Regions from separate parts of the Arthrobacter sp. BB-1 genome, predicted to be linked through region 1. Evidence: riboswitches for the same ligand, from Rfam matches in the RefSeq annotation. Region 1 holds a riboswitch; each other region holds the start of a gene.
What was found. Region 1 has a riboswitch for thiamine pyrophosphate ahead of FHJ30_RS13540 (FAD-dependent oxidoreductase). Riboswitches for the same ligand answer to the same signal wherever they lie in the genome.

Region 1 (7,557 bases):
TCAGCCAACTGTCAGAGGAACTCGGCCCGGCCTTCCATGGCGGAGGATGCCAGCGCGTGTTCGCGGCGGGGTATGCGGCCGGCCGCCCTGGCAAGCCTGCCGGCCACGACGGCGTGCTTGAAGGCAGCGCCCATCATGGCCGGGTTCTGCGCCCGGGTCACCGCCGTGGCCAGGAGCACGGCATCACATCCCAGCTCCATCGCGAGGGCGGCGTCGGACGCGGTGCCGATGCCCGCGTCCAGCACCACCGGAACCGAGGCCCGGGACACGATGAGCTCGATGTTGTGCGGGTTGAGGATGCCCAGCCCGGTGCCAATCGGCGAGCCGAGCGGCATCACCGCGGTGGCTCCCAGGTTCTCGAGCCGAAGCGCCAGGACGGGATCGTCATTGGTATACGCGAAAACCTTAAAGCCCCGGTTGACCAGCTGTTCAGTAGCATCCACGAGTTCCACGGCATCCGGCAGGAGGGTGTGTTCGTCAGCGATGACTTCGAGCTTCACCCAGTCGGTTTCCAGGGCCTCCCGGGCGAGCTCCGCGGTGAGGACAGCTTCCCGGGCAGTGAAGCACCCCGCCGTGTTGGGCAGGACCCTGATGCCGTGGTCCAGGAGCAGCTGGAAGAGGGAGCCAGCCTCCTGGGGTGAATAGCGCCGCATGGCCACCGTGGTGAGGGAGGTGCCGGAGGCCAGGAGCGCGGCGCCAAGGCCGTCGAGGCTGGGCGCGCCGCCGGTGCCCATGATGAGCCGGGACGCCAGCGCGACGCCGTCGATCACCAGGGGGTCAAGAAGGTACGGCGGGGTGCCAGCAGGGGTAGTGCGGGTTTCCGTCATGCTGGTCAGCCTCCCTGTACTGCCGTGACAAGTTCGACGTCGTCACCCTCGGTGAGTGCCGTGGCGAACCACTGGCTCCGGGGCACCACCTGGGCGTTGCGCGCCACGGCGACGCCCAGTTTCCGGCCGTCGGTGGCATGGCCGTCCGCTGCCAGTGCGCGGCCGGTGACCTCGCTGACGAGCGTGGTGATGGACGCGCCGTCAGCCACTGTGTGTCCTGCTCCGTTCAGGGTGATGTTCATGCTGTCTCCTTGCGGTTGGATGGGGTGGCCGCTTCGGCAGGCCGGAGGGCGCCGCCGGAAAAGCGGCCAGGATTGAAGGGGGCCCAGCGGGGGTCCTCCCTGCCGTCCAGCAGGTCCCGGCAGATCGCGGCCGCTGCCGGGGTCAGGAGGACACCGTGGCGGAAGAATCCGGTGGCGACGATGAGCCCTTCCACGTGGCCTGGCCCTGCAGGGCCGTCCGCTGCACCACTGGAGTACCGGGCCGCCGCACCGGGCAGGGGGACCCGCCCGAGCAGCGGGGCGTTGTCAGGAGTGCCCGGCCGGGCCCGGGCCGTACACTCCAGCAACTCAAGTTCGGCAACCGCAGGCACCAGGACCTGGGCATCGCGGAGCAGTTGGTAGACGCCGCCAGCAGACACTGCGCTGGTCCCGCTGTCCTGCCCCAGGGCGTCCTCACGCTGCGTAGCCCCGATCACCACCGTGCCGTCCTGCCGAGGGACGATGTATACAGGAATCCCGCGGACCAGTCCGCGGATGGTGGCCGTCAGCAAGGGCTGGAGGTGGGCGGGGACGGCGAGCCGGAGGATGTCCCCGTGGACCGGCCGCAGCGGCAGGTGCAGGTTTTCCGGCAGCCCGGTGAGGGCCGCGGCGTGCAGTCCGTTGGCCACCACGGTCTCCCTGGCCACCACCGTTCCCCCGCTCTCCAGCATGACCCCGGCAACGGCTCCGTCCTCCCAGAGAAGGCCGGCTGCGCGGTCCGGCACGGCGAAGCCATCCGTGGCTCCGGCCACGAAGCTTCCGCCGCTCCCGGCTCCGCGGGCGTGCCGGGCCAGGACACGGCGGAGGCAGGCCACCAGCAGCCTTGGATCCACCTGGTGGTCCCCAGGCGTATCCAGCGCCGAGGCAATGCCCGGGTTCAACAATGGCTCCCGGCGCCGGGCTTCACGGATGGTGAGGGGCTCAACCGTCAGCCCGTTGGCCTGCTGCACCCCGCGCAGATCCAGCAGGGCCTGCCTGTCGGCGGCGTCGGCACCTACGGCGAGGGTCGGCGTCGTAAGATACCCGGGATCCGACCCGGCAGCCGCCGTGAGGTCCGCCGCAAATCCCGGCCAGCGCCCGGAGGCTTCAAGCATGAGTTCCAGGAGGTCCTCCTCCTGGTAGTGCAGCTCGCTCACCGGGGCAAGCATCCCTGCAGCCGCCCAGCTGGCACCGGAGCCGGGGGCGTCATCGATGACCACCACTGAACGTCCGGACCGCCTTGCCTCCCAGGCGATGCCGTGGCCGATGACTCCCCCACCGATGACCGCAACGTCGGCCTTCACTGCGGAGCCGGGCCCACGCCGGTACGGCGCTTCGGGCGCATTGGCCATGGTTGTCTCCTTCCCTACGCCGGTACTAGCCGGATCAGGTCAAGCGGTCGGCTCTAACGCCCTCTCAGCCCGGCGCTTTGTGACAGCTGCCGCGGCTCCCGCAGTACGAGGCCAGTGTAGAGGAACTAGGCTGGCACCCATGAATGTGTCCCACCCCCCTGCCGCTGCATCCCCGATCCCAGGCACCGACGCCTTTGTCAACGCCGAAGGCAGTTCCGGGGTGCAGTCCGCGCGCCTCTACCTCTGCACGGACGCGCGCCGGGAACAGGGCGATTTCGGGCAGTTCGTCGATGCCGCCTTCCAGGGCGGGGTGGACATCATCCAGCTGCGGGACAAGTCCATCGAAGCGGCCGAGGAGCTTGAGCTCCTGGCCGTCCTCAAGGAATCGGCGGTGCGGCACGGCCGGCTATGGGCGGTGAATGACAGGGCGGACATCGCAGTGCTGTCCGGAGCCCCGGTGTTCCACATCGGCCAAAAGGACCTGCCCCTCAAGGCGGCGCGGACACTGTTGAACGGCAATGCGGCCATCGGCCTGTCCAGCCACAGCCCGGAGCAGGTGGACGCCGCCCTGGCGGCCGCCGCCGGCCCCTCGGCACTGGACTACTTCTGCGTGGGGCCGCTCTGGGCAACGCCCACCAAGCCCGGCCGGGCCGCCGTCGGGCTGGACCTGGTGAGGTACGCCGCCGCAGCTGTTGCGGGGGCGGAAGGGCAGGAGGACAAGCCCGACGGCGGGGTGCCCTGGTTCGCGATCGGCGGCATCGACCACTCCAACGTCGGAGAGGTGGTGGAAGCGGGTGCACGCCGGATCGTGGTGGTCCGGGCCATCACGGAGGCTGACGATCCGGCTGCGGCCGCCGCTTCCCTCCTGGCCGCGCTGGACGCCGCCCGCCCCTAACCCGGCTCCGGAACTGCCCTGCCTCACCGGGCCGCCTCCGTGCATTATTGGCGAAATTCGGGCTACGCTGATTTTCGTGTCACATCATCGGTTGGCCCCCAATGTCCACGAGCACACCAACGCCCTCGAAGCGGCGCTGGGTGCACTCCGGAGTGAGCTTGAGCTGCCGGGCGCCTACCCTGATGATGCCGTGAAGGACGCCGAGGCGGCGGTGGCCGCATTGCGGCTGCCCTCCCATGACCTGACGTCCGTTGAATTCATCACCATCGATCCGGCGTCGTCCACCGACCTCGACCAGGCGCTGTTCATCGAGCGGGACGGCAGCGGCTACCACGTTCTCTACGCCATAGCCGACGTGCCGGCATTTGTTGCCCCGGGGGGTCCGCTGGATGTTGAGACTCGGCGCCGGGGGCAGACTTTTTACACACCGGACGGCCGCATCCCGCTGCATCCGGAAATCATCAGCGAGGGGGCGGGAAGCCTCCTGCCGGGCCAGGTCTGTTCCGCGTTTGTGTGGGACTTCCGCCTTGACGGCAACGCGGAGGTCACTGCCGTGGCGGTGCAGCGCGCCCGGATGCGCAGCCGCGCCAAGCTCAGCTACAAGGGCGCCCAGGCGGAACTCGACGCCGGCAGCCCCTCCCCTGTCTTGCTCCTCCTTAAGGAGGTTGGGCTCAAGCGGGTGGAGCTGGAGCGCGCCCGGGAGGGTGCCAGCCTGAACATGCCGGACCAGGAGATCGTCCAGCTTCCCGACGGCGGCTACCGGATTGCCGCCGCACCGCAGCTGCCGGTGGAGGACTGGAACGCCCAGATATCGCTCATGACCGGTATGGCCGCCGCCCAGATGATGCTGGCCGGGAAAGTGGGTATCCTGCGCACCATGCCGGCCCCGGACGAGCGTTCCCTGAATCATTTCCGGCTGCAGACAGAGGCGCTCGGCAAGCCCTGGGATGGCGAAGTCAGCTACGGCGAATACCTCCGCAGCCTCGATCCCACCCATCCAGGCCAGCTCGCGATCCTCCACTCCGCAGGGATGCTCTTCCGCGGTGCGGCCTATACGGCCTTTGACGGGACCGTCCCGGATGACGCCGTGCAGTCCGCAATCGGCGCTGCGTATGCCCACACCACCGCCCCGCTCCGCCGCCTGGTGGACCGGTTCGTGCTGGTTACGTGCGAGGCCCTGAGCAACGGCGGTGAGGTGCCCGCATGGGTGCGGGATGCCCTGCCGTCGCTTCCCGAAATCATGGCCGGTTCGGACCAGCTGGCATCCCGGATGGAGCGAATGGCGCTGGACACGGTGGAGGCGGCGCTGCTGATCAACCACATCGGACAGGAGTTCGACGCGATCGTGATTTCCGCGTCGAAGCCCCAGAAGGAGAACGGGAACGGCGCTGCGGGCGGCGACGGCAACGGCAGGGCCAGGAATGGCACTGCCAAGAACGGCAACGGAAAGAACGGCAACGGGGGCTCCGGGATCATCCAGATCGCCGAACCTGCAGTGACGGCCCGCTGCGCCGGTGAACTGGAGGCCGGCACCAAGGTCCGGGTCCGCCTCATTTCCTCAGACATTGCCACGCGGGAAGTGCATTTCGAACTGGTGCCGAGGGTGCCCTGAGCCGGGATGGTTTTGTGGCACCACCAACCGATGGGGCGGACGAAAGCCGGATTTCCGCGCCCTTGCGGCTAGACTGAAGAAGTAGAAATGGATGCCCGGTCGTTGATTTCCTTGATTTGAAACCAACAAGCCCGCCCCTACGCGATCTTGAGAACCACCCGCTGGTCACCAGTGCCAGCATTTAGATAGCCCGCGATCGGCTTCCACTGGAATTGCTTGTGCGCCTGAGCGTGCTCCGGAACAGCCTTGTGGCAGGCCCGTTGAGCAGGCAGCGCACATTGCCCAAATGAATAAGGAAACTCCCCAGTGAGTGAATTGCACACCCACCAGCTTCTGACCGACGATTCCGGCACCGAAACCCTTGAGCCGGAAGAAACCATCATCTCGGACGAGAAGCCGCACGAGATCGCGGAAAAATCGTTCGCGGACTACAACGTGCGCGCCGACATCGTGGAATCCCTGGCTGACGCCGGGATCACCCATCCCTTCCCCATCCAGGCCATGACCCTGCCGGTGGCGCTGTCCGGCCATGACATCATCGGCCAGGCCAAGACCGGCACCGGCAAGACCCTCGGTTTCGGCATCCCTGCCCTGCAGCGGGTAGTGGGCCAGGACGACCCCGGCTACGAGAAACTTGCCGTCCCGGGCGCACCGCAGGCCCTGGTCATCGTCCCCACCCGCGAACTCGCGGTGCAGGTGGCCAATGACCTCCAGACTGCATCCCGCAAGCGGAACGCCCGGATCGCCACCATCTACGGCGGCCGCGCCTACGAGCCCCAGGTGGAGGCCCTGAAGAACGGCGTGGAGGTTGTGGTGGGAACCCCCGGGCGCCTCATCGACCTCTACAAGCAGAAGCACCTTAGCCTCAAGAACGTGAAGATCGTCATCCTGGACGAGGCTGACGAGATGCTTGACCTCGGCTTCCTGCCCGACGTCGAAACCCTGATCGCGGCTACCCCGGCAGTTCGCCAGACCCTGCTGTTCTCCGCCACCATGCCCGGCCCTGTCATTGCCATGGCCCGCCGCTACATGACGCAGCCCACCCACATCCGTGCTGCGGATCCGGATGATGAAGGGCTCACCAAGCGCGACATCCGCCAGCTCATCTACCGTGCGCACAGCATGGACAAGATCGAGGTTGTTGCCCGGATCCTGCAGTCCAAGGGCCGGGGCCGGACCATCATCTTCACCAAGACCAAGCGCACCGCCGCCAAGGTGGCCGAGGAACTCGTGGACCGCGGCTTTGCTGCCGCTGCCATCCACGGCGACCTGGGACAGGGCGCCCGCGAGCAGGCGCTGCGTGCGTTCCGCAACAACAAGGTGGACGTCCTGGTGGCAACGGACGTGGCCGCCCGCGGCATCGACGTCGAGGACGTCACCCACGTCATCAACTACCAGTGCGTCGAGGATGAAAAGATCTACCTGCACCGCGTAGGACGTACCGGCCGCGCCGGCAACAAAGGCACCGCCGTCACCTTCGTGGACTGGGACGACATGCCGCGTTGGGCACTGATCAACAAGGCCCTGGGCCTGAGCGTGCCGGAACCTGTTGAAACCTACTCTTCTTCCCCGCACCTTTATGAGGACCTCGACATTCCCGAAGGTACCAAGGGCCGGCTTCCGCGCGACAAGCGCACGCTGGCCGGCGTTGACGCCGAGGTGCTGGAGGACCTGGGCGAAACCGGAAAGAAGAACACCCGCGGCGGCCGCGACGCCGGCAGCTCGCGAGACCGCTCCCGCGACCGTGACGGCCGCGAGCGTGACAGCCGGGAACGCGGCGGCAGGCGCGAAGGCGGCCGCAACGGTGACTCTGCCGCCCGCTCAGGTGAGCGCCGCCGTCGTACGTCCGAGCCCGCTGCAGCCTCCGCTCCTGCCGGTGATGCCAACACCTCTGCAAGCGACGCAGAGCAGCCCTCCCGGACCCGCCGCCCCCGCACCCGCACCCGCCGCCGCAACGGCGAGGTAGTGGGCAGCGACAACGCGGGGCAGCCCGGCAGCGCTGAGGCCTAAACCCCTTTATGACTGACACTGTCTGGGCGCCGGACGGCAGCAGCCTGGTGGTCCACGCGGACAACGCGGATTTCCTCCCCTCGCTGCCGGACGGCGCCTTCACACTGATCTACGTGGATCCACCGTTCAACACGGGCCGGGCCCAAAGCCGCCAGCAGACCACCATGGTGGCCAACGCGGACGGCGCCGGTGACCGCGTCGGCTTCAAGGGACGCTCCTACGACACCATCAAGGGGGCCCTCCACCGCTACGACGACGCGTTCAGCGATTACTGGTCCTTCCTGGAACCCCGGCTCGTCGAAGCGTGGCGCCTGCTGGCGGAGGACGGCACCCTGTACCTGCACCTGGACTACCGGGAAGTGCACTACGCGAAGGTGATGCTGGACGCGATCTTCGGCCGGGAGTGCTTCCTCAACGAGATCATTTGGGCCTACGACTACGGCGCCCGAGCGAAGAACCGCTGGCCCACCAAGCACGACAACATCCTGGTGTACGTGAAGAACCCGGCCAAGTACCACTTCGACAGCGCCGAGGTGGACCGTGAGCCGTATATGGCACCGGGCCTTGTGACGCCGGCCAAGCGCGAACTGGGGAAGCTACCCACAGACGTCTGGTGGCACAC
Region 2 (7,557 bases), on a different contig from region 1:
CTGGTAAGCCACATCGGATACATGGTGTTCGGCCTGGCCATGTCCTCAACGGCAGGGTTGGGGGCGGCGGTCTTCTACGTGGCGCACCACATCACCATCCAGACCAGTCTCTTCCTGGTAACGGGGTTGATCGAACGCCGGGGCGGCAGCTCCTCCGTGGACCGGCTGGGCGGCCTCGCCAAGCTGTCCCCGCTGCTGGCAGTGCTGTTCTTCATTCCCGCGATGAACCTGGCCGGGATTCCGCCGTTCTCCGGATTCCTGGGGAAGGTGGGTCTCATGCAGGCCGGGATTGAACTGGGGACGCCGCTGGCTTACGTGCTGGTGATCGGCGGGGTGCTGACCAGCCTGCTGACCCTGCTTGCCGTGGCCAGGGTGTGGAACCGCGCGTTCTGGCGCCGGCCTTCGGACGCAGAGCACCCGGATCCCGTGCTGCTGGCACCGGCTGCCGGGCGGGCCGATGGCCCCGGGGCCAAACGGAACACCGCCACCCTGCTTCCACGCACCATGGTGGGTTCAACCGTGGGGCTGGTGGTCCTCGGCGTAGCCCTGACTGTTTTCGCCGGGCCGCTGTTCACGGTCTCTGACCAGGCCGCCCGCGACATGCTGGACCGGACCTCCTACATCCACGCTGTCCTCGGTGGAAACATTGACGTCCCCACAGTTGCCACACCGGGAGGGGGAAAGTGAGCCGCCGCCGCATTTCCCTGCGCCAGGAGCTGCCGCTGCTGGTTTGGCTGGTGATCGTCTGGGGTGCCCTGTGGCAGGACTTCAGCCCCGGGAACCTCCTGTTCGGGGCGCTGCTGGCCGTGGCCGTGGCGCGGCTGTTCTACCTTCCGCCGGTGGAACTCAGCGGCCGGTTCAACGTCCTGTACGCCATTCCCTTCGCGCTCGTTTTCCTGGCCAAGGTGGTGGCTGCCAGCGCGCAGCTCCTGTACCTGGCCATCGCCAAGGGGCCAAAGGTGACCAACGCCGTCGTCGCCGTCCCGCTCCGCAGCCGCCAGGACCTCATGGTCACGGCCACGGGGCACGTGATTTCCCTGATCCCGGGATCGCTGGTGGTGGAGGTGGACCGCTCGACGTCCACCCTCTACCTGCACGCGCTCAACATCAGCTCCCCGCAGGAAGTCGAAAACCTGAAAAATGAGGTGCGGTCCATCGAGGCGGGGCTCATCAGGATCATGGGCACCAAGGAAGAACTCGAAACCGTGCGAATGGAGGCCGGCGCATGATGCAGACCGTCCTGGTAGTTACTGCCGTGATCTTCTCGGTGGCCGCCGCCGGTGCCATCATCAGGATCTCCCGGGGGCCCTCCCTGCTGGACCGGGTGCTGGCCACGGACGTCCTGCTGGCCATCCTGGGCGGTGCCCTGTGCGTGGACATGGCCGTCAACAGGCACCTGAACAACCTGATGCTGGTGGTGGCCATTTCCATCATCGGTTTCATCGGGTCCGTGACGGTGGCACGGTTCGTGGCGGACCGGAGGGAGCAGCCCAATGAGTCCTGATTCCACTGGCCTGGACGCCTGGGTGGACGTGCTGTCCGCCGTGTTCATGATCGTGGGGGCTGTTATGTCCCTGGGCGCCGCCATCGGCTTGCTGCGGTTCCCGGACCTGCTCAGCCGCATGCACGCCGCCACCAAGCCCCAGGTCCTGGGGCTGTTCCTGCTCCTGGCCTCCATCGGCCTGCAGCTGCGCACCTGGTGGGTGTGGCCCGTGCTGCTGGTGGCATGGATTTTCCAGCTGCTCACCGTGCCGGTGTCCGCCCACATGGTGGGCCGGGCCGGCTACCGCACCAAGCACCTGCACCGCGAGCTCCTCACCTCCGATGAGCTGGAGGCTGTGGTGCAGAAAGCCGCCGCCAAAGCCGCCCGCGAGGACGGTTCCGGCGACGGCTGAGTAGCGCTTGGGGTGCAGCTACACGATGTCCTGGCTCTTGGCGAACCGGGTGATGGCCCGCTGGGTGCCGCGGTTGGCCAGGACCTGGATGATGGTGCTCACCGACGCCGAGATCAGGGCGAACGTCAGCGCCGACTGCAGGCTGGTGGGGATGTCCTCGTCCTTCCCGGTGGGGGGCTTCCGGCCGGTGGTCTTTTCCCAGATGGCGTTGACCAGCTTGGTGCCGACAAAGCCTGCGCCGAGGCTCACGCCGGTGCCGAGCAGCTTGATGAAAAGGTTCATTCCTAGTACTCCTTGCGGGCGGAAAACGGGCTGTCCCTAGCCTAACCGGCGATAGCGGCCGGCCGGTGCAGGCTTTGCTCAGGTTGCCGGAGGTTCCGTCCGGAACTTGATCATCTTGTGGGTGCCGTCGCAGTACGGCTTGATGGCCGATGCCCCGCAGCGGCACAGCGCCACGGTTTTCCGTTCACGGGGCAGCGCTTCTCCGGAGGGCGTGACGATCTCGAAGTCGCCTCGCACAATCAGCGGGCCGTCGGGGCACACCACAATGGAGCTCTCGGCCGGTTCCTGGTTCATTTTTGCTCCTGCTTAAGGTTGCTGGTGGAAGACTGGGCGCCCTGGGGGCACGTTCCCGTGACTTTGCCGCTGTGCCGCCGCCGCAGCTCATTCTCCGAATGGGCTGCGGTCTTGAGCCGGGTCCCCGCATACGGAACGCCCCCGGCCAGCCTGTAACCGAGCGCGATCCAGATGCAGATGGCCCGTTCCAGGGCCCAGGGCGGAGCGCACAGCACCGCGCGGAAGGGGAAGACAGCAGCGCCGTTGTGCCGCCGCCGCCCCGCCTCCGCGGCGATGACGGCTGCGAAGGCCAGCCCCAGGAAGACTGCCCGGCGGTGCCGCGAAGGCAGGCAGGCTGCGGAAAGGATTGCCGGGAGCAGCGCCAACTCGGCGGCGAGCCGCCGCGGCTGGGCAAAATCGTCATATGCCTGGCGGATGCGCTGCTTCAGGAAATGCCGCGCCGTGGGCGGCCTGCGCGCGACGAACAGGTCCGGCATAACCATCGCGCGGCCGCCCGCGGCGGTGATTGTCCGGATCAGCTCGAGGTTCTCGAACAGGACCGGCGCGTATCCGTCCGTCGCCAACAGGGCTCCCCGGCGCAGCGCCAGCGTTCCGGGAAAATCAGCAGACCAGGCGCGGTTGATGAGGGTCCTCGCCGTATCCCACTGGGCGTGCCAGGGGAGGGGCTCGAAGTAGTTCTGCGGACGCACCACGTCCGCAGCGCCGAGGTGATGGACGACGGCGGCGAGTGACTCGCGCGTGTAGCGGACGTCGTCGTCGGCAATTACCAGGAGGTCCGCCGACGAGGCCCGAACCCCAGTCATGACCCCGGCTACCTTGCCGTTGCCGGCGGCGCCTCCGTTGCCGGCGGCGCAGGCGTCAGGCGGGAGATGCCGGACGGCGGGTGGAAACATCCTCCGGTGGTGCTCGAACAGTTCAGGGGCAGACCCGTCCACCACCGTGACAGGGATCCAGTCCGCGAGGCGGCGAAGGTAGGCGGCCAGGTCCGGCAAGCCGGCGTCGTCCGTCCAGCGCAACGGCAGGATGTACTCCGCCGGCACGCCGATGGCAGGGGCGCTCATGCTGCCGCCGGCACTGCCGCCCTCAGGGACGTGGTGCCGTTTTCCCAGGACTGCAGGATATGGGCGGACAACCTGCCGTCCACGGCCATGACCGCCGTGGCGCCGAAGAGTACGTCCCCCAGAAGTCCCGGTTCGGCTTCAACCAGGCCCCCGGCCAGGTCGCGGCCGGCGATTTGCTCATGGACGGCGTCGGCTTCCACGTGCTCGTCGAAGTAATGGGTGACAGCGGCGTCGAAACCGTGCCTGCGGAAGCCGTTCCCGTAGAAGCGGTTGGGCTGGGAAGACGTCATTTCGTAGATGGCCAAGTGCCCGGTGATGGCACCCCGCAGCCGGCGGTTCAGCCCGAACAGGGACATCAGGTTCACTGCCGCGAGGGAGAGGGCCGGGACGAAATCGACGTAGGCGCCGTAGTCGTCGGCCATTCCCAGCCCCCGCATTGTGCGGGCGAAAAGCGCGCTGTGCATGCGTTCGGGGCGTCCGCCGCCGTACTCGTCAGCCTGGATTTCCACCAGCGCTGCCTTGGGGCGCCCGGAAAGGCGCGGGATGGCAAAGGTATGGGGATCCGCTTCCTTCAACTGGTAGATGGACTTGTGGATCAGGAATTCCTTGAGCTGGTCCAGGCTGGCTTTCTTTGCCACATATCTTGAGAGGCTGGGTCCTGTGTCCCGGGCTGCGAGGTCGAAGAGGACATCCGCCACCGCATCGCTGGTGGGATGCGGTGCGGTGGGGAGCTCCAGTTCACCGGCGGCTTCCCGGGCGGCCTCCCTAAGCGCGGCCTCGAAGGGCTTTTCCAGCAATTGGCGGATCTGGATCAGGCCCGGCGCCCATTCCCATTCATCGCTGACGCCTTCGAGCCCGGAGTAGTAGAGCTCGTAGAGGCAAAAGAGTGTCAGCTGGAGGTCGTCATCGCCAATGATGTCCGGGGTGGCGGCCAGCTGGCGGGTGACCTCACGGTGCAGCGCCGCGACGGGGGCATCGGCGGTAAGGGTGGCGCCGGCGCCAAGGGTGGGGCCATTCCCAGGGGTGGTGCCCGCGCCAAGCGTGGTGCCGGCTTCCCGCGCGAGAAGGCTAAGCAAGGCGGCACTGGCAGGACCACGCGCTTCAGGGATTTTCATGGTGCTCCTTCAGGTCTGGCGTTGATGCCGGTCCCGTACGTCGTCGCCGAGGGCCGGGCCGGCAGATGGCATTCACTGGCCGCGTGGGCCGTTCGGGGAGGAGTTGGCGGCACTGCTGGTGCTGTTGGCGTTGCTGCTGCCGCTGCGTGGGTCGTTGCCGTCGCTGCCGGCAGCACCCGCCGTGACGGCGGGGCCTCGGGCCGCCAACGCGATGGCCAGCCCAATCATGGCCAGGCCGAGGGCCAAATGCAGCCAGTTGTCCGCGTTGTTTGCGGGGAGGAAGTTGGCCGGCGTGGTGTCATCCGACAGGAAGCCGTACAGCCACAGGAACAGGTAGGCAACGCCGCCGTAGATGAGGAAGTTCCTGGCTTGCGGATGCGTCCGCGCCATCAGGACCCCTGCAATCCCGAACAGCAGGTGGACCGCATTCAGGAGTGCGGAGACCTGGAAAATGCCCAGCAGCAGCGCCCCCGAGCCGGGTCCGGCGAAGCCGAGCGAGCCGTAGTTGGAGGTGATGCCCGGGATGAAGCCCAGGATGCCGAACAGGACGAAAACCGAGCCCGTTCCGAGAGCGGCTTTTTGCAGGCGTGTCCGGGGGCCCGTCAGGCGGGTGCTGGCTGCCATATCCTGTCCTCCTCAAAACCCGGGAGACAACATAGTAAGCATGATTACTAATAAATGCTAAGCAGCCTTTGTATTTGTGAGGGTCAGTCCGCTCCCGCGGAGTGGAGGATTTCGCGCAGGGCTTCGACCACCAGGTTGTGGTCCTGCACCTGGGGAAGACCCGAAACCGTAACGGTGGCCACGGCCCCGACGCCGGCGACGTACAGCGGGAAGGAGCCGCCGTGCGCCGCGTACCGGCTCTCATCGAACCATCCCTGGTCCTCGATCCGGCCACCGCGAAGCCGTCCGCGGAGCCCCACCAGCAAGGAAGGGATCTCGTACCGGGCGGCTGTGCGCTGCTTGGCCCGGATCCAGTGCTCGTTGTCCGGCGTCGCGCCGGGCAGGGCCACATGGAACAGCACCTGCTCACCCTTGGTGATGTCAATCGCGATGGGCAGCCCGCGCTCCTTGCCCAGCTCCACGAGGAGCAGCCCCAGGTTCAGGGAATCGTCAAGGGAGAATCCGGGAAACTGCAGTTCGCGGACCTCGCCTTCAATCCGGGCGATCAATTCCTCCAGCGAGCCCTCCGGCTGTGCAGCATCGGAATCGGGATCATATCCGGTCACATCCGGCGGATTGGCAGTCATGGCCCACAATCTACCCCTCCTGCGGTATAAACTGGACAACGCCCAACAGGGCAATTGCAGCAAGTCATTTCAACCAAAAGCAACATTCAAACGACAGGGGAGCGCCGCCGTCGGGCATCACTGGCCATGCCAGGATCCGCAGGTGGGCGCTGAGAGTGCGGACAGCCGCAGACCCTCGAACCTGATCCGGTTAGTACCGGCGTAAGGGAGTCGAGCTTCTCGAAGTGCGCGCAGCGGCAGCAGTGCCGGCAGGCGTGTCCACTTTCCCCTCCTGTTTCCCAGGAGGATTACATGGCAACAACAGCAGTCAAGAAGACCACCAGCAAGTCCTGGCGCGTCGTGGACATCGTGGTCTCGGCCCTGATCGCCATCGCCGGCGGCGTCATTTTCTGGGCCTGGTCCCAGGGCGCGGCCGCAGTATCAGGGCCCATGAACGCCGTCTACCCGCCCCTGACGGGCCTGATTGCCGGCGGCTGGATGATTCCGGCAGTTCTGGGCATGCTCATCATCCGCAAGCCGGGCGCTGCTCTGTTCTGTGAGACGGTTGCGGCCACCGGCGAGCTGCTCATGGGGTCCCAGTACGGTGCTTCGGTGCTGTTCTCCGGCTTCGTGCAGGGGCTGGGCGCGGAAATCATTTTCGCGATCTTCGTCTACCGGAAGTTCAACCTGCCTGTGGCACTGCTGGCCGGTGCCGCCGCAGGCCTCTTCTGTGGCCTGAACGACTCCTTCGCTCCGTGGGGCTGGAACATCGCCTACTCCGGCGGGGATAAGCTGGCGTACATCGTCTTCACCGCCATCTCCGGAGCCATCATCGCCGGCGCCCTGTCCTGGATCGCCACCCGCGGCCTGGCCAGGACCGGGGTCCTGAGCTCCTTCGCGTCGCGGAAGGCAGCTACGGAGCCCGTCTTCTCCTGATGTCCGCCCCTTCCCGCCAGGGCGCCTCCACTGCAGTGCGTCCCGCCGCCGTCACAGCCAGGGGCTGGGGCTGGCGGCATGCCGGGCGCGCCAAGCCGGCAGTCCATGCCCTGGACCTGGACATCCGCCCCGGGGAGCGCGTGCTGCTCCTGGGCCCTTCCGGGGCCGGCAAGTCCACCCTCCTGCATGCTTTGGCGGGGGTGCTGGGGGATGTGAACGACGACGGCGGCGCGGCAGGAGATTCCGACGAGTCGGGTTCGCTGCTGGTTGACGGGGCCGCCCCCCGCGAGCAGCGCGGGCGGGCCGGCCTGATGCAGCAGGACCCCGAAACACAGGTGGTCCTGTCGCGTTTGGGCGACGACGCCGCCTTCGGCGCCGAGAACCTCGCCGTGCCCCGCGACGCCATCTGGACCCGCGTGCACGAGGCGCTGGACGACGTCGGACTTTCACACCTTCCGCTGGACCACCCCACGTCGGTGCTCTCCGGCGGGCAGAAACAGCGGCTGGCGCTGGCGGGCATCCTTGCCATGCGTCCCGGCCTGATCCTGCTGGACGAGCCCACCGCCAACCTGGACCCTGCCGGCGTGCTGGAGGTCCGCGACGCCGTGGAGCGGTGCTTGGACAAAACCGGCGCCACGCTGGTGGTGGTGGAACACCGCGTGTCCGTGTGGAAGGACCTGGTGGACCGGATCGTGGTGCTGCAGCCAGGCACCGATTCGACGGACGCCGTGCTGCTGGATGGCCC
Region 3 (7,557 bases), on a different contig from region 1:
GCGCCGGTGTGGTGGGCGGCAACACCGGCAACCTTAAGGCGGTCGGCGAGGGCGCCGACGTCGTCCCCTGACGGAACCTCGATGAGGACCTCACCCAGGCCGAGCGTGTCCTTGCGCGGCCCCGCGCCGCGGCTGTTCCAGACATTCATTGCCATGTGGTGGTGGTACCGGCCCGCCGAGACGAACAGGGCCTGGCCGTGCCAGCCGGCGGTCTTTTCGAATCCGAGGGTCCCAACGTAGAAGTCGCGGGCCGTTTGGACGTCACCCACCTGAAGGTGCACGTGGCCCACGCCGGCAACCGTTCCGCGCTGGCGTTCCAGGGACTCCTCGGTGAGGTGCTGCTCCAGGTAGCGCTGCGGCGGAAGGGCCAGGCTGTCCATCACCACGTCAGTGCCATTCCAGGACCAGTTGCTGCGCGGCCGGTCCCAGTAGAGCTCGATCCCATTGCCTTCCGGGTCGGTGAAGTAGAAGGCCTCGCTGACCAGGTGGTCTGCGCTGCCGGTGAAGGAGCGGGGCTCGAACTGGGCGGCGGTGGCGATGGTGGCGGCAAGGTCCGCCTGGTTCTCGAACAGCAGCGCAGTGTGGAAAAGGCCGGCCTCTCCCCTGCCCGGGAGGTTCAGGCCCGGAGCGGGGGCAAGGTGCACCAGCGGCCTCTGCAGCCGGCCGAGGTAAAGCCCGCCGTCCTGCTCCGCGACGACCTCCAGGCCCAGGGCGCGCTGGTAGTAGTCGGTCATGACCTTCATGTCGCCCACCTTGAGCATCACGGTGCCCATGGCAAGGTCGGCAGGAAGGAGATCCTGGCTGGCGGCTTGTGCAGTCATTGAAAACTCCCGGTGCTGTGGGCCATCCGATCTGGAGGCCTTTCACTCTTAAAATTACTTGAAGCTTCAATTTATTCCAAGTCCCAATTTTCGACATTCGCCCGGCAGTTTCAGCGGACCAACCGTCCTCCCAAGACAACGTGCGCCAGGTCACGGACCGTGTCCGGCACCATTCGCGGGTCCTCCCTGCAGAGCACAACGTCAGCCCGCGCCCCCTCCGCAATTCCCTCCGCGCCCAGCCACGTCCGGGCGCTCCAGCACGCCGCGTCCAACGCAGCGGCGATGGGCAGTCCTGCCGCGTGGAGGGCGAGGATCTCATCGGCGATCCTGCTGTGCGTGATGACACTCCCGGCATCCGTTCCGGCGTAAATCCGCACCCCGGCCTCGTAGGCCTCAAGCACCCGTTCCTCCCGCCGTTCCCACAGCGCACGCATATGCGCCGCGTATGCGGGGAACTTGGGATCGGCCTGCGCCGCGATGTCCGGGAACGTGGCAATGTTGATCAAAGTGGGCACGATGGGTACCCGCTGCTCCACAAACCGGGGAAGGTGGCGTGGCAGCAGGCCGGTGGCATGCTCCACGCAGTCGATGCCGGCATCCAGCACGTCGTCGAGCGTCTCTTCGGCAAAGCAGTGCGCGGTAACGCGCGCACCCTCATCGTGGGCGGCCTGGACTGCATCACGGACGACGGCGGCAGGAAAGGACGGGGCCAGGTCGCCGGCATAGCGGTCGATCCAGTCCCCCACGAGTTTGACCCAGCCGTCACCGTCCCGGGCCTGCTTGCGGACAGCCTCCACCAGGCCGTCCGGCTCAACCTCTTCCGCGTCGCTCCCGCCCTGCAGCCACCTGGTGTCGGCAGGGGATCCTGCGTCCCGGACCAACAGCGTGCCGGCTATCAAGTCCGTCCGGGCCTGGTCCCCGGCGGTGGCCGCATCCACTGCACCTCCCACCCCCAAGCCGATGTGGCAGTGGGCATCCACGAAGCCCGGCAGCACCCAGCCGGCCAGGATCCTGTCCGGCGCCTTCGCCGGTTGGCGGAACGTCAGCCTGCCGTTAATGGACCACAGGCCGCGGGCCTCGCTGTCCGGCCCGGTAAGCACAGTTCCGGTGAACTGGATGATTTCTGGCATGGCCTTCCTCTCCTCGCCCGGACAGGCTAGCACCGGCCAACGTGGCAAGGCCCCCTCGCGTTTGCCCTTGCGGGCGTGTGGTAGCTTTCATCTTGACCACACGGGTGCCCCTGCAGGGGCTGAGATCGGGCTGACGCAGCCTGCGACCGTCGAACCTGTCCGGGTAATGCCGGCGAAGGAAGTGAGTATTCCTTGAGTATGCAAACTGCACAGCTGAACCCTGCCCACAACCCGCCAGTCGCGGAGGAAACCAGCCAAAACCAGCCTGCTGTCACGCAATCCCTGAAGTCCCGCTCGTTGGCGTTTGTCCACGATGAGGCGGCGGGCATCCGGGTACCCGTCACGGAAATAGAGCTGACGGACTCACCGAACGGGCAGCCCAACGGCCCGTTCCGGACCTACCGGACGGCAGGGCCCGGGAGCGACCCCGTCCGCGGCCTCCTTCCCGTCCGGACGGACTGGATCGAAGCGCGCGGGCACACCGAGGCGTACAGCGGCAGGGAACGGAACCTGCTCGACGACGGCCGCTCGGCTGTCCGCCGGGGCGCTGCCAGCGCGGAGTGGAAGGGAGCGCGCCCCGTGCCCCGCCGCGCCGTCGACGGCAGGACCGTGACGCAAATGCACTATGCGCGGCAGGGCGTCATCACCCCGGAGATGCGTTTCGTGGCGCTGCGGGAGAACTGCGATGTGGAACTGGTCCGCAGCGAACTGGCTGCGGGCCGCGCCATCATCCCGAGCAACATCAACCACCCTGAGTCCGAGCCGATGATCATCGGCAAGGCCTTCCTGGTGAAGATCAACGCGAACATCGGCAACTCTGCGGTCACGTCCTCGATCGCCGAGGAGGTGGACAAACTGCAGTGGGCCACCCAATGGGGCGCGGACACGGTGATGGACCTTTCCACCGGAGATGACATCCACACCACCCGCGAATGGATTATCCGCAACTCGCCCGTGCCAATCGGCACCGTCCCCATCTACCAGGCGCTCGAGAAGGTCAATGGGGAAGCCAATGCCCTTACGTGGGAGGTTTTCCGCGACACCGTTATTGAGCAGTGCGAGCAGGGTGTGGACTACATGACCATCCACGCCGGGGTCCTGCTCCGGTACGTTCCCCTGACGGCAAACCGGGTCACCGGCATCGTGTCCCGCGGCGGTTCCATCATGGCCGGCTGGTGCCTGGCGCACCACCGGGAGAACTTCCTCTACACCCACTTTGACGAGCTCTGCGAGATTTTCGCACGGTACGACGTCGCGTTTTCCCTGGGCGACGGCCTGCGGCCCGGGGCGACGGCGGACGCCAACGACGCAGCGCAATTCGCCGAACTGGACACGCTGGCGGAGCTGACGCAGCGCGCCTGGGAATACGACGTCCAGGTGATGGTTGAGGGTCCGGGCCACATCCCGTTCCACCTGGTCCGCGAAAACGTGGAGCGCCAGCAGGAGCTGTGCAAGGGTGCGCCCTTCTACACGCTCGGGCCGCTGGTGACGGACGTGGCGCCGGGCTATGACCACATCACCTCGGCCATCGGTGCCACCGAGATCGCCCGCTACGGCACCGCCATGCTGTGTTATGTCACGCCCAAGGAGCACCTGGGGCTGCCCAACAAGGACGACGTAAAGACCGGGGTGATCACCTACAAGATCGCGGCGCACGCGGCGGACCTTGCCAAGGGCCACCCGGGTGCGCACGAGCGTGATGATGCGCTGTCCAAGGCGCGCTTCGAGTTCCGCTGGCGCGACCAGTTCGCGTTGTCCCTGGACCCTGTCACTGCTGAAGCCTTCCACGATGAGACGCTGCCCGCCGAACCTGCCAAAACCGCGCATTTCTGCTCCATGTGCGGCCCCAAATTCTGTTCCATGAGGATCAGCCAGGACATCCGGGATGAATACGGCTCCGCTGAATCGCAGGCAGCCCTGGCCGAGGCTGCGGCGGGAATGAAGGGCAAAAGCGAGGAATTCCGGGCGGCCGGCGGCAAGGTGTACCTGCCGGAGCCCCGCGTTGCCGCCGGAAGCTAACGTTTCAGGAGGCGCGTGCCTGGACCCGGCTGGCGTCACCGATAAACGAGCGGATGATGCGGTCCCCTTCGATTGAATCCTGGGGCCGGTGCCCTCCCGCCGCAGTGCGGTGCAGGGCGCCGGTCTCCCGGAGGTAGCCCGCGATCTCTTCGTAAAGCGGCTCCCAGCCGCCCGTCAGGACGAGCGTAGGCACACCGGGAACGATGTGCAGCGGCGCTTCCCACGACGGCACCTGCAGCCGCAGCCGCCGGGCGGACCGCTTTTCTTCCACCGTGACCGGATGTTGCAGGTCCGTGGCGTAGACCCGGCGGACGAATTCCCGCTGGAAGTCCTCATCACTGAGTTGGTGCCGGATGTCCAGGAGTGGCCTCATTAGCGCGATGTGGGCTGCCGTGGCCGGCAGTTCCGCGGTCAGGGACAGGCAGGCTGGCTCCACCAGCGTCAGCGAGTAGACAAGGTCGGGACGTTCGACGGCGGCCATCATCGCTGCGATGGCGCCTTGGGCGTGTGCCACGATGTGTCCGCCTACGGCGCCCCGGCCGTCATCGGCCAGCGACCGCAGCAGGATCCGGGCGTCCTCGTCGAAGGAGGATTCCACTGGCTCCGCCACGGGATCGTAGCCGTGGCGGCGCAGGAACAAGGCGTCATAGGACAGTGCCAGGCCATGCTGGCGGGGCCAGGCGGCGGCGCCGAAGCTGCCCGCGCCGTGCACGAACACTACCCTCTGCTTGAACATGACCCAACCCTATTCCACAGCCCCGACATCCCAACCAGGTAGCGCCAAGTGTCGTTATGAACCGTCAAAACGACACTTGGCGCTACCTGGTTGGGAGACAGGGATGGCTACTTGCCCAGGAACTTGTCGAAGCCCTTGGGCAGGTTCAGCTGGGACGGGTCGAAGTCGCCGCCCTGCTGGCCGAAGGCAGCGCCGGTGGGCAACGCCTTGGCCGCGTTCGCCCGGCGGGCCTCGGCGTCCTTCCGCTCCTGGGCGGCCTTGGCCGGGTTGCCGGACTTCGCCTTCTTCTTGGGGGCGTTCTTGGCGTTCTTCCGCGCCCCGCCACCGGCCCCCGGCATGCCCGGCATTCCGGGCATCCCCGGCATGCCGCCCTGGGCCATCTTCTTCATCATCTTCTGGGCCTGGGCAAAGCGCTCAAGCAGCCCGTTGACCTCGGAGACGTGGACACCGGAACCGCGGGCAATACGGGCACGGCGGGAGCCGTTGATGATCTTGGGCGCAACACGCTCGTGCGGGGTCATGGAACGGACGATGGCCTCGACGCGGTCGATCTCGCGTTCGTCGAACTGCTCCAGCTGCTGGCGGATGTTCTGCGCGCCCGGCATCATCATGAGCATTTTCTTCATCGAGCCCATGTTGCGGATCTGCTGCATCTGGGCCAGGAAGTCCTCAAGGGTGAAGTCTTCCTGGTCGGCGAATTTCTTCGCCATCCGGGCGGCTTCGTCCTTGTCCCAGGATTTCTCCGCCTGCTCAATCAGCGTCAGGACGTCACCCATGTCCAGGATGCGCGAAGCCATCCGGTCCGGGTGGAACAGCTCGAAGTCGTCCAGGCCTTCGCCGGTGGACGCGAACATCACGGGCTTGCCGGTGACCGACGCCACCGAGAGCGCGGCACCGCCGCGCGCGTCGCCGTCGAGCTTGGACAGGACGATGCCCGTGAAGTTGACGCCCTCGTCAAAGGCAAGCGCCGTGTTTACGGCGTCCTGGCCGATCATGGAGTCGATGACGAACAGGACTTCGTTGGGCACAATGGCGCGGCGGATCTGGCGCGCCTGCTCCATCATGTCCGCGTCAACGCCGAGCCGGCCGGCGGTGTCCACAATGACGACGTCGTGCAGCTTCTGGCGGGCTTCCTCCACGCCGGCGCGGGCGACCGCCACGGGGTCGCCGGCAGGGTGCTCGAGCTCGGAGGATGTGGCTCCCGGGTGCGGCGCGAATACGGGCACCTTGGCGCGCTGGCCCACCACCTGCAGCTGGGTGACCGCGTTGGGGCGCTGCAGGTCGCAGGCCACCAGGATGGGGCTGTGGCCCTGGGCCTTAAGCCACTTGGACAGCTTGCCGGCGAGGGTGGTCTTACCGGCGCCCTGCAGGCCGGCCAGCATGATGATGGTGGGGCCGTTCTTGGCCAGGCGGATCCGGCGGGTTTCACCGCCGAGGATCTCCACCAGCTCCTCGTTGACGATCTTGACGATCTGCTGGCTCGGGTTCAGCGCACCGGACACCTCGGCACCCAGGGCCCGTTCCCGCACCCGGCCGGTGAATTCACGGACAACGGGAACTGCAACGTCGGCATCCAGGAGGGCACGGCGGATCTCGCGGACTGTGGCATCGACGTCGGCCTCGGAGAGCCTGCCTTTACCGCGCAGGTTCTTGAAGGTTGCTGTCAACCGGTCAGAGAGTGAATTGAACACGCGACGTGCACTTCTTTCTGTGGATGATCAAAGGCTGTGGATGATCATAGGCCGTGGATGATCGGGACTCGACTATCTAGGGTACCAAGTCGGACCCCCAAGGTGGCATGCTGGCAAAATGACGAGCCAACCAACTGTAAAAACCCTCCTCATCCTCGGCGCTTCCGGCGACCTCACGGGCCGGCTGCTCCTGCCCGGCCTGGCGCGCCTGGCGGCAAAGGGCCGGGCCACGGGTCTTCGGCTCGTCGGTGCAGGGTCCGATCCGTGGACCCCGGAACAGTGGCGCGAACGGGTGCACGCGGCCTTCGAAGCAGCTGCCGGACCTGCCGATCCTGAAGGGAAAGAAGCCCTGCAGTCGCTGGAAAAGGAAACTGTCTACCACCAGCTTGATGTCACTGCCGACGGCGCCCTGGCGGCGCTGCTTGCCGAGTTGGAAGGGCCCACCGCCGTGTACTTTGCCCTCCCGCCAAGGGTCAGCCAGCTCGCCTGTGAGGCGCTCAGGCCCGGCCAGGTTCCGGCCGGCACGCGGCTGGTGATGGAAAAGCCCTTCGGCTCCAGCCAGGAGTCTGCCCGGGCGCTCAATCAAACGCTGGTCCGGCTGGTCCCGGAAGACCACATCCACCGGGTGGACCACTTCCTGGGCAAGGCCACCGTCCTGAACATCCTGGGCCTGCGGTTCGCCAACAACTTCCTGGAGCCCGTCTGGGACCGCCACCACGTGGAAAAAGTGGAAATCATCTTTGACGAAGACCTCGCGCTGGAGGGAAGGGCCCGCTATTACGACGGCGCGGGAGCTCTCCGGGACATGATCCAGAGCCACCTCCTTCAGATCATGGCCCTGATGGCCATCGAGCCACCGGCCACTATCGGCGAACGGGACCTCCGCGACGCCATCTCCACCGTCCTGCGCGCCAGCAGCGTCCCGGAGGCCTACGCCGGTTCCACCCGCAGGGCACGCTACACGGCGGGTGAAGTGGCGGGGAAGGAGGTCCCCGACTATGCGCGGGAGGATGGCGTGGACGCGGCCCGCGGCACAGAGACCCTGGCCGAAATCCAGGTGAACATCGACAACTGGCGCTGGAAGGGCGTCCCCTTCATTCTTCGTTCCGGCAAGGCGCTGGGCGTCAAGCGCAAGGAAGCCGTGGTCACTTTCCGTCCGG
Region 4 (7,557 bases), on a different contig from region 1:
GGCCCGCCGTTGGTGGCGTGCCGGTGGGGCGCGTGGTGGTAGTCAAGGAGCGTGGTGGTCTGGTGGTCCACGCGGAGGATGACGTCGCCGCCGTTGCCGCCGTTGCCGCCGTCGGGACCACCCAGCGGCTTGAACTTCTCGCGGTGGACGGAGACGCACCCGTGGCCGCCGGTACCGCCGGATACGTGCAGTACTACCCGGTCTACAAAGCTGGCCACGTGGATCTCCTCAGTGCTGTTTCCTGGACGCCCAAGGGCGCCAAGACGATTGTAATGCGGTTAAAAGAACAGTGGAGCGGACCATATGGCCCGCTCCACCGCTTCAGAACTTGTTGTTACTCTGCAGCTGCAGCAGCAACGATGTTGACGACGCGACGACCGCGGCGGGTGCCGAATTCAACGGCGCCCGGGGTCAGGGCGAACAGGGTGTCGTCGCCGCCGCGGCCAACGCCGGCGCCCGGGTGGAAGTGGGTGCCGCGCTGGCGGACGATGATCTCGCCTGCGGAAACTACCTGGCCGCCGAAGCGCTTGACGCCAAGGTACTGTGCGTTGGAGTCACGACCGTTGCGAGTGGAGCTCGCGCCCTTTTTATGTGCCATCTGAAATGCCTGCCTCTAAATTCTGGGGAATCTGCTGAAAAACCTGAACAGTAACGGAAGGTTACTTGATACCAGTGATCTTGACCTTGGTCAGTTCCTGGCGGTGACCCTGGCGCTTCTTGTAACCGGTCTTGTTCTTGAACTTCTGGATGACAATCTTAGGACCACGGAGGTCCTGGAGGATTTCAGCCGTAACGGTTACCTTGGCCAGGTCAGCAGCGGCCGAGGTGACCTTGTCACCGTCAACCAGGAGCAGTGCGGGCAGCTGAATGGTGCTGCCAGCTCCACCGGCGACGCGGTTCAGGGTAACGAAGTCTCCAACGGAAACCTTCTCTTGGCGGCCGCCTGCGCGGACAATCGCGTACACCACTTGGGAACTCACTTCTCTCGACGTTTATTACAAATTTGCGTGCGGAACCTGGCTCAATTATTGGCTGGGCTCTCGCTGTGCCTCAACGCCGTGGGGTCATAACCCAAGTGTTGGCGTAAGCACCGAAGATCTAGAATACGCTAATTTTGCCTTCGGCCGCAAATGAGGCTGGTTCCGGCGGGTTGCCTGTGATAGGTACCACAGGACATTCCCTACTGCCGGACCGCGCCCCACCATAGTACCGGCGCGGCAGCTGTCCGGCCGTCACGAATGAAGGCGCGGCGCGTCGAAAAATTCAACTTCAAGGCGGCAGGAGTGCCTGAACGCCGTGGCCATGGCTGCCTTTTCATGGTCGGCAGCCGCGCGCCCTGCCCGGTCCACGATGGCAACGGCCGTCCGGGTTGCCTCGGCAAAGCCTTCATCTGCGTAGGTGCGGAGCCAGTCGGCGTAGGGGTGGCCGGCTGGTTCGCCGGCCGCCATGAACCTGGCGTGCAGCGTTTTGCCGGCCTCGGCATACAGCCAGAAGCAGGGCAGGACCGCTGCCGCCAGCACGGCATAGCTGCCCGACGCCGATGCCGCCAGCAGGTGGTCCACGTAGGACTTTGTCACGGGCCCCGGTTCGGACTGGACCTCGCGGGATGCCAGCCAGGAGCGGTGCAGTTCGGATTCGACTTCCAGGCACTGCTGGGCGGAGCGTGCCCAGAAGAGCTGTTCCGCTTCAGTCGGGGCGAGGGCGCTGGCGCGCGCAAGCACCCGTGAATAGCCGTTGAGGTAGATGGCATCCTGGGCCAGATAGTAGGCGAACTGGTCCTCGGCCAGGCCACCGGAGGCAAGGTCCTCGATGAACGCCAGGGCATAGATGGCTTCCAGGTGCTTCTCCGCTTCAGTCCACAGTTGCCCGGCGAAGCTTCCCTCGGCCGGCGCCTGCAGGTGGTGGAAATGGTGGACGGGCCCGTTGCCTGATCCCACGGCCAGCCGGCCTGATGTTTCCAGCGCACCCGCCAGCCAGGGCTTGACCTCTCGGAGGGCGGCCTCCCAGTCCCCCAGCCGCGGCTGGACGGTGGCCATGGCCGAGGAGAGCGAACAGCCGGTGCCGTGGCTGTTCCGCGTTGCCACCCGCTTCCCCTGAACCACCACCACTTCCTGGCTCAGCCTGCCGCTGGTATCGACCAGGGCATCGGGGCACTGGTCCCCCGCCAGGTGGCCGCCCTTAACCAGCACGGTTGCCCCTGTGGCTGCGGAGAGCCGGCGGCCCTGTTCCACCGCACCTTCCCAGCTCTCCTGCACAGGCCCGCCAACCAGCATGGCAAGCTCTGCCAGGTTGGGGGTGATGAGGTGGGCCAGGGGCAACAGGTCGCGGAGGGCCGCCTCTGCGGACTCCTGGAGGAGCCGGTCGCCGCTGGTGGCCACCATGACCGGGTCAAGGACCACGACGCCGGGACGCACCTTTTCGAGCCATGCCCGGACAGCGTGGACCACGGCGGCGTCGCCCAGCATGCCGATCTTCACGGCATCGATGCTGATGTCATCGCTGATTGCGTCGAGTTGCTGGGTGAGGAAGGCCACCGGCGGAACGTGGACGGCACGCACTCCGCAGGTGTTCTGCGCGGTAAGTGCCGTAACGACGGCCATCCCGTAGCCTCCGTGTGCAGCGATGCTCTTCAGGTCTGCCTGGATGCCGGCGCCGCCGGAAGGGTCAGAGCCGGCGATGGACAGGACCCGGGGTAGCTCCCGGCCCGAACCCGGCTGGGCGGCAGGACGGGTTTCGGGAGCTTCCTGCAGGATGGCGGTGGGCATTGCAAGGGTGGTGGACAAGAGACATCCCTTCGCCGGTGCTAACCGGACAGGTTCAACGGGTGTGGATCTCAGCCGGCCCTCTGCGCGGCACCCCGTGTCGATTCACCAGCCTAGCTTTTTTGCCGTGCGGAAGGTGAAGGTGACGCGGCGGCGTTTACAGGCTTAAATACCGGATGCCCGGCCGTCCACGGGTGGTGGGCGGCCGGGCATCCGGGCGTTTCGTGTGCAGTGGCTTAGAGCTCCGAAGCGGGAACCCCAACACCCAGGATGATGGGCTCCTCCGCGGGCTTGCCGTTGCCTTGCCCGGTGGCACCTGCCTGGTCGGCTCCCGGCGCTTTTGCAGAATGTGAGTGCCCTGCCGCCGCAGCGGGGACATTCTCGCGGTGCTGGACGGAGGTCTCGTTGGCCGCACCCTGGGCACGGCTGGCGCTGCGGTTGCGGCGTGCCCGGCGCGGGCGGGACTGTTCCAGGGTGTGGTCGGAATAGTCCTTCTCCGGCACGGCAGGGGCAGCCTGGGGCTGCTCAGGCCCGGCCTGTGGAACAACCGCCTGCGGCGCCTCGGCCTGCGCAGCCCGGACCTGCTCCGGTTCCCGCTGCTCCAGTTCCTGCTCCCGCCGTCCGGGCTGCTCAGCCTTTTCTTCGGCAGCAGGCTCACCAAGGTGGGCGAAGGCTTCGGCGAGCCGGTCAAGCGTCAGGGCCGGCTTCGGCTGCTGCTCCTCCGCGTGCTCCACGAAGGGCAGGGCAACTTTCTCCCCGCCAAAGGTGAGGACGGCAGCGGGCCTGGAGGCGTCGCCGTCGTGCTTCTCCGGCTCTGCCGGCGCCGCGGGCTGGGCCTGCGGAGCCTGCCTTGCCGCGGCTACCTCGTCGTCGTGCAGGTGGGCGGCGTGTGCTGCCGCAGCGATGTTGGCCAGGGCAAGCCTGGTGGCTTCCGCCTTGGCGTGCCGCTCGGCGTCCGTGGGGTCGGGGTGGACGGTGTGCACGTGGACGGCTGCCGCGGGAGCAGCGTCCACCTGCTGGCCGCCGCGGCCGCGGCGCCGTTTCCGGTCAGGACGGACGCCGGGCTGGGTGCTGTCCCCACGCTGGGCCTCGGTGCGGTGGCTTTCGTTCCGGACGTCCGTGCGGGAGTCCGAGCGCTGCACATGGTGCTCCGCGGCCACAATATTGGCCCGGCGGTGCTCCACGGGGTCATCGTGGGTCACTACGCCGCGGCCGGCGCAGGCCTCGCACTGCTCGCCAAAGACTTCAAGGAGCCCGGTGCCCATCCGCTTGCGGGTCATCTGCACCAGGCCAAGGGACGTGACTTCGGCAACCTGGTGCTTGGTGCGGTCGCGGCCCAGGCACTCCACCATACGGCGGAGCACGAGGTCGCGGTTGGACTCGAGGACCATGTCGATGAAGTCGATGACGATGATGCCGCCGATGTCCCGCAGGCGGAGCTGGCGAACCACTTCCTCCGCGGCTTCCAGGTTGTTCTTGGTCACGGTCTCTTCGAGGTTGCCGCCGCTGCCGGTGAACTTGCCGGTGTTGACGTCCACCACGGTCATGGCCTCGGTGCGGTCAATCACCAGCGAGCCGCCGGAGGGCAGGAAGACCTTCCGTTCCAGTGCCTTGTGGATCTGTTCGTCGATCCGCCATGCGCTGAAGATGTCCTGGTCCTTGGTCCACTTCTCGAGGCGCCCCACCAGATCCGGGGCAACATACGTGACGTAGGCCTCGATGGTGTCCCAGGCTTCCTCGCCGGAGACGATCAGCTTGGAGAAGTCCTCGTTGAAGACGTCGCGGACCACCTTAATGGTGAGGTCCGGTTCGCCGTAGAGCAGCTCCGGGGCGAGGATCTTGGTGGACTTCGACTGGCTTTCGATGCCCTCCCACTGGGCCCGCAGCCGGTTGATGTCGTGGGTGAGCTCTTCCTCGGAGGCGCCTTCCGCGGCGGTCCGGACAATAACGCCGGCCTGCTCCGGGAGGCGGTCCTTGAGGATCCGCTTGAGGCGGTTGCGTTCGACGTCGGGCAGCTTGCGGGAGATGCCGGTCATGGAACCGCCGGGAACGAAGACCAGGTAGCGGCCCGGCAGTGAGATCTGGCTGGTCAGGCGCGCGCCCTTGTGGCCCACGGGGTCCTTGGTGACCTGGACCAGGACGGTATCGCCGGACTTGAGCGCGTTTTCAATGCGGCGCTGCTTGCCCTCGAGGTTCACGGCTTCCCAGTTGACTTCACCTGCGTACAGGACGGCGTTGCGGCCCCGTCCGATGTCCACGAACGCGGCCTCCATGGACGGCAGTACGTTCTGGACCTTGCCCAGGTAGACGTTGCCGATCAGGGAATCCTGCTGGGTCTTGGACACGAAGTGCTCGGCCAGGACGCCGTCTTCCAAAACGGCGATCTGGATTCTGTCATCGCGCTGGCGCACGATCATTTGCCGGTCCACGGACTCGCGGCGGGCCAGGAACTCGGCTTCGGTGATGACAGTGCGGCGGCGGCCGGTGTCGCGTGATTCGCGGCGGCGCTGCTTCTTGGCTTCCAGGCGGGTGGAGCCCTTGACGGACGTGACGCGGTTGTTCACTGCCGGTTCGCTCACGGCGCGGGGTGCGCGGACGCGGGTCACCGTGTTGGGGGGATCGTCGTCTCCCCCGCCCGTCAGTTCCAGGTCCTGGTCGCCACGGCGGCGGCGGCGACGACGGCGGGACGTCACGCCCTCGTCGGACTGTCCTGCGGATTCCTCGTCAGCGTCGTCGGCAGCATCGCTTTCGGCTTCAGGGCTTTCGGCGTCTTCGCCGTCCCGCTCACCGGTCCTGCTGCGGCCGCGGCGGCCGCGGCCACGGCGCCTCCGGCGGTTGCCGGCGTCGTCTGAATCGTCCTCTGTGTCCTCTTCTTCAACTTCTTCCGTGGCGGCAGGGGCGGGCCGCACAACGGCGCTGAGATCAGGGGCCTGGAACAGGACGGAGGTGGCGGAACCGGGTTCCATAAAGAGGGAGCCGAAGGGGCTGCCCGGGGCGGGAGCAGCGGCAGGCCCGGCTTCCGACTTCACAGCAGCACGAACCTGGCCCTGCGCGGGAGCGGCAGCATCCACCTCGCCCTGGGCAGGAGTGCCGGGGTCCTGCGCGGTTGCGGGTGCCGGAGCGGCAGGCTCCGGTGCGTCCGTCGCGGGTACGGTTGCCGGTTCAGCAACGGCTGGTGCGGCATCTCCGTCAGCAGGTGCGGCTTCAGCGGGGGCGGCCTCTGGCGCCGTCCCGGACTCTTCCGCCGCGGCCTCCACCGCCGGGGCGGAGGTCTTGCGGGTGGCAACCCGCCGGCGTCGAACAGGTTTTGCATCCTCCTCAGCGGCCGCTGAAGGCGCGCCGGCTGACGCAGCCTGCGCGCCGGCGTCGTCACTGGCAACGGCCGGGCCGGCTGCTTCCTCGGCGAAGGCCGGAAGCGGCTCGGCAGCCTCGACCTTCTTCCTGGAACGGCTCCGGCGGACGGGTGCCTTCGCCTCGGCGGCGTCAGTACCCGCAGGCACGTCCTGCGTGGCGGAACCGGCACTGGCGTCTGCCGGCACGGAGCCAGCGGTGATGCCTGCTTCGGCGGTCAGGGCGTCCCCGGCTTTGGGAGCGGCCTTTCGCCTGGTCCTTGTGGCCTTCTTCGGCTCGCCCTCGGCACCCGTGCCCGCTGCTTCATCATTAACGGCTAAAACTTGTTCATTATCCATATGTGGCAACACTCCTGCCCCTGACGTACCGCCACATCCGGTACCCATTGGGGCACATATTGTCAAAACCCGCAGGCGTTGACAGAAGTCAAGTGGATACCCCCAGGTTCGCACCGGCAGTGGGGTGCGGCAGCCCGTGGGGGCCGGCAGGATGTTCAAAAACCCGTTGTTCCACGTGCCACAACCAGGTGCCGCCCAATGGAGTTGCGGGAGGCTGGATCAACAAACCCAAAACCTGCGCTGCTCGTCATTGGCGGTCTTGCGAACAAGCCACCGGACCGGAGTCCGAATGTGGATCGGGTTCCAGCCACGTTCATTCTCTCACACCCGGACTATTCCACGGCGGAAGCTGCACCACCTGTTCCCCTTCCTGAAGGGTCTTGCCAGCCGCCGGCGTTACAATCGGGCAAGGAGCACCCGATGAAAAGGACGCCTTGCCAATGCCCAGCATTTCCCCCCTCAGCGGCACCCACGCGCCGGAACGGACTGTGGACCCGGACACCAGTGCGGCCGGAGCCCTCCCGCCCATGACCCGCAATCGGCCCCTCGGCTGGCTGTTGGTCATAACCGGCGTGGTCGGCTGGCTGGCCTCCGGAACGTTGGTCCTGGAGAAACTGGAAGTCCTCAAGGACCCCAACCACACCACTGTGTGCGACGTGAACCCGTGGATCTCCTGCGGCCAGGTGATGCAGACGTGGCAAAGCTCGCTGTTTGGCTTCCCCAACATGTTCATCGGCATCGTGGCGTTCGCGATCACCATAACGGTGGGAATGGCGCTGCTTGCGGGTGCCAATTTCGCCCGGTGGTACTGGCTGGGCCTGCAGGCCGGCGTCACGCTGGGCTTTGCGTTTGTGGTGTGGCTGTGGTCCCAGGCGCTGTACGCCATCCACATCCTGTGCCCGTTCTGCATGATTGTCTGGGCGGCGATGATTCCGCTGTTCGTGTGGGTGACCATCCGGAACATCAGCACCGGCGTGATCCCGGTGCCCGCCAAGGCCGCGCGGATCCTGGGCGACTCCGGCTGGATCATCACGGCACTGCTCTATGTGGCCGTCATCGCCACCATCTTCTTCGCCTTCATCCAGGTTTTCGCCGGAACGTCAGGG

Region 2: it holds a riboswitch for thiamine pyrophosphate, as region 1 does, so the genes downstream of both, FHJ30_RS18885 (ECF transporter S component) here and FHJ30_RS13540 (FAD-dependent oxidoreductase) in region 1, are expected to answer to the same signal.
Region 3: it holds a riboswitch for thiamine pyrophosphate, as region 1 does, so the genes downstream of both, thiC (phosphomethylpyrimidine synthase ThiC) here and FHJ30_RS13540 (FAD-dependent oxidoreductase) in region 1, are expected to answer to the same signal.
Region 4: it holds a riboswitch for thiamine pyrophosphate, as region 1 does, so the genes downstream of both, thiD (bifunctional hydroxymethylpyrimidine kinase/phosphomethylpyrimidine kinase) here and FHJ30_RS13540 (FAD-dependent oxidoreductase) in region 1, are expected to answer to the same signal.

The regions. Positions count from the first base shown of each region.
Region 1 is NZ_VDEV01000023.1:2,878-10,434, forward strand. Features, by position in the region: gene FHJ30_RS13530 (thiazole synthase) at 12-827, opposite strand; gene thiS (sulfur carrier protein ThiS) at 833-1,069, opposite strand; gene FHJ30_RS13540 (FAD-dependent oxidoreductase) at 1,066-2,418, opposite strand; TPP riboswitch at 2,413-2,530, opposite strand; gene thiE (thiamine phosphate synthase) at 2,558-3,313, shown strand; gene FHJ30_RS13550 (RNB domain-containing ribonuclease) at 3,390-4,925, shown strand; gene FHJ30_RS13555 (DEAD/DEAH box helicase) at 5,232-6,935, shown strand; gene FHJ30_RS13560 (site-specific DNA-methyltransferase) at 6,944-7,557, shown strand, end outside.
Region 2 is NZ_VDEV01000034.1:6,009-13,565, reverse strand. Features, by position in the region: gene FHJ30_RS18935 (Na+/H+ antiporter subunit D) at 1-687, shown strand, start outside; gene FHJ30_RS18930 (Na+/H+ antiporter subunit E) at 684-1,229, shown strand; gene FHJ30_RS18925 (monovalent cation/H+ antiporter complex subunit F) at 1,226-1,504, shown strand; gene mnhG (monovalent cation/H(+) antiporter subunit G) at 1,494-1,895, shown strand; gene FHJ30_RS18915 (DUF4235 domain-containing protein) at 1,914-2,177, opposite strand; gene FHJ30_RS18910 (CDGSH iron-sulfur domain-containing protein) at 2,256-2,471, opposite strand; gene FHJ30_RS18905 (glycosyltransferase family 2 protein) at 2,468-3,532, opposite strand; gene FHJ30_RS18900 (iron-containing redox enzyme family protein) at 3,529-4,647, opposite strand; gene FHJ30_RS18895 (DUF4383 domain-containing protein) at 4,720-5,271, opposite strand; gene FHJ30_RS18890 (heme-degrading domain-containing protein) at 5,355-5,897, opposite strand; TPP riboswitch at 5,983-6,123, shown strand; gene FHJ30_RS18885 (ECF transporter S component) at 6,189-6,812, shown strand; gene FHJ30_RS18880 (ABC transporter ATP-binding protein) at 6,812-7,557, shown strand, end outside.
Region 3 is NZ_VDEV01000022.1:43,065-50,621, forward strand. Features, by position in the region: gene FHJ30_RS12050 (VOC family protein) at 1-821, opposite strand, end outside; gene FHJ30_RS12055 (amidohydrolase family protein) at 932-1,951, opposite strand; TPP riboswitch at 2,042-2,149, shown strand; gene thiC (phosphomethylpyrimidine synthase ThiC) at 2,150-3,970, shown strand; gene FHJ30_RS12065 (alpha/beta hydrolase) at 3,975-4,706, opposite strand; gene ffh (signal recognition particle protein) at 4,814-6,397, opposite strand; gene FHJ30_RS12075 (glucose-6-phosphate dehydrogenase) at 6,516-7,557, shown strand, end outside.
Region 4 is NZ_VDEV01000019.1:277,980-285,536, forward strand. Features, by position in the region: gene obgE (GTPase ObgE) at 1-218, opposite strand, end outside; gene rpmA (50S ribosomal protein L27) at 335-598, opposite strand; gene rplU (50S ribosomal protein L21) at 660-968, opposite strand; gene thiD (bifunctional hydroxymethylpyrimidine kinase/phosphomethylpyrimidine kinase) at 1,233-2,765, opposite strand; TPP riboswitch at 2,773-2,870, opposite strand; gene FHJ30_RS11635 (Rne/Rng family ribonuclease) at 2,999-6,451, opposite strand; gene FHJ30_RS11640 (vitamin K epoxide reductase family protein) at 6,892-7,557, shown strand, end outside.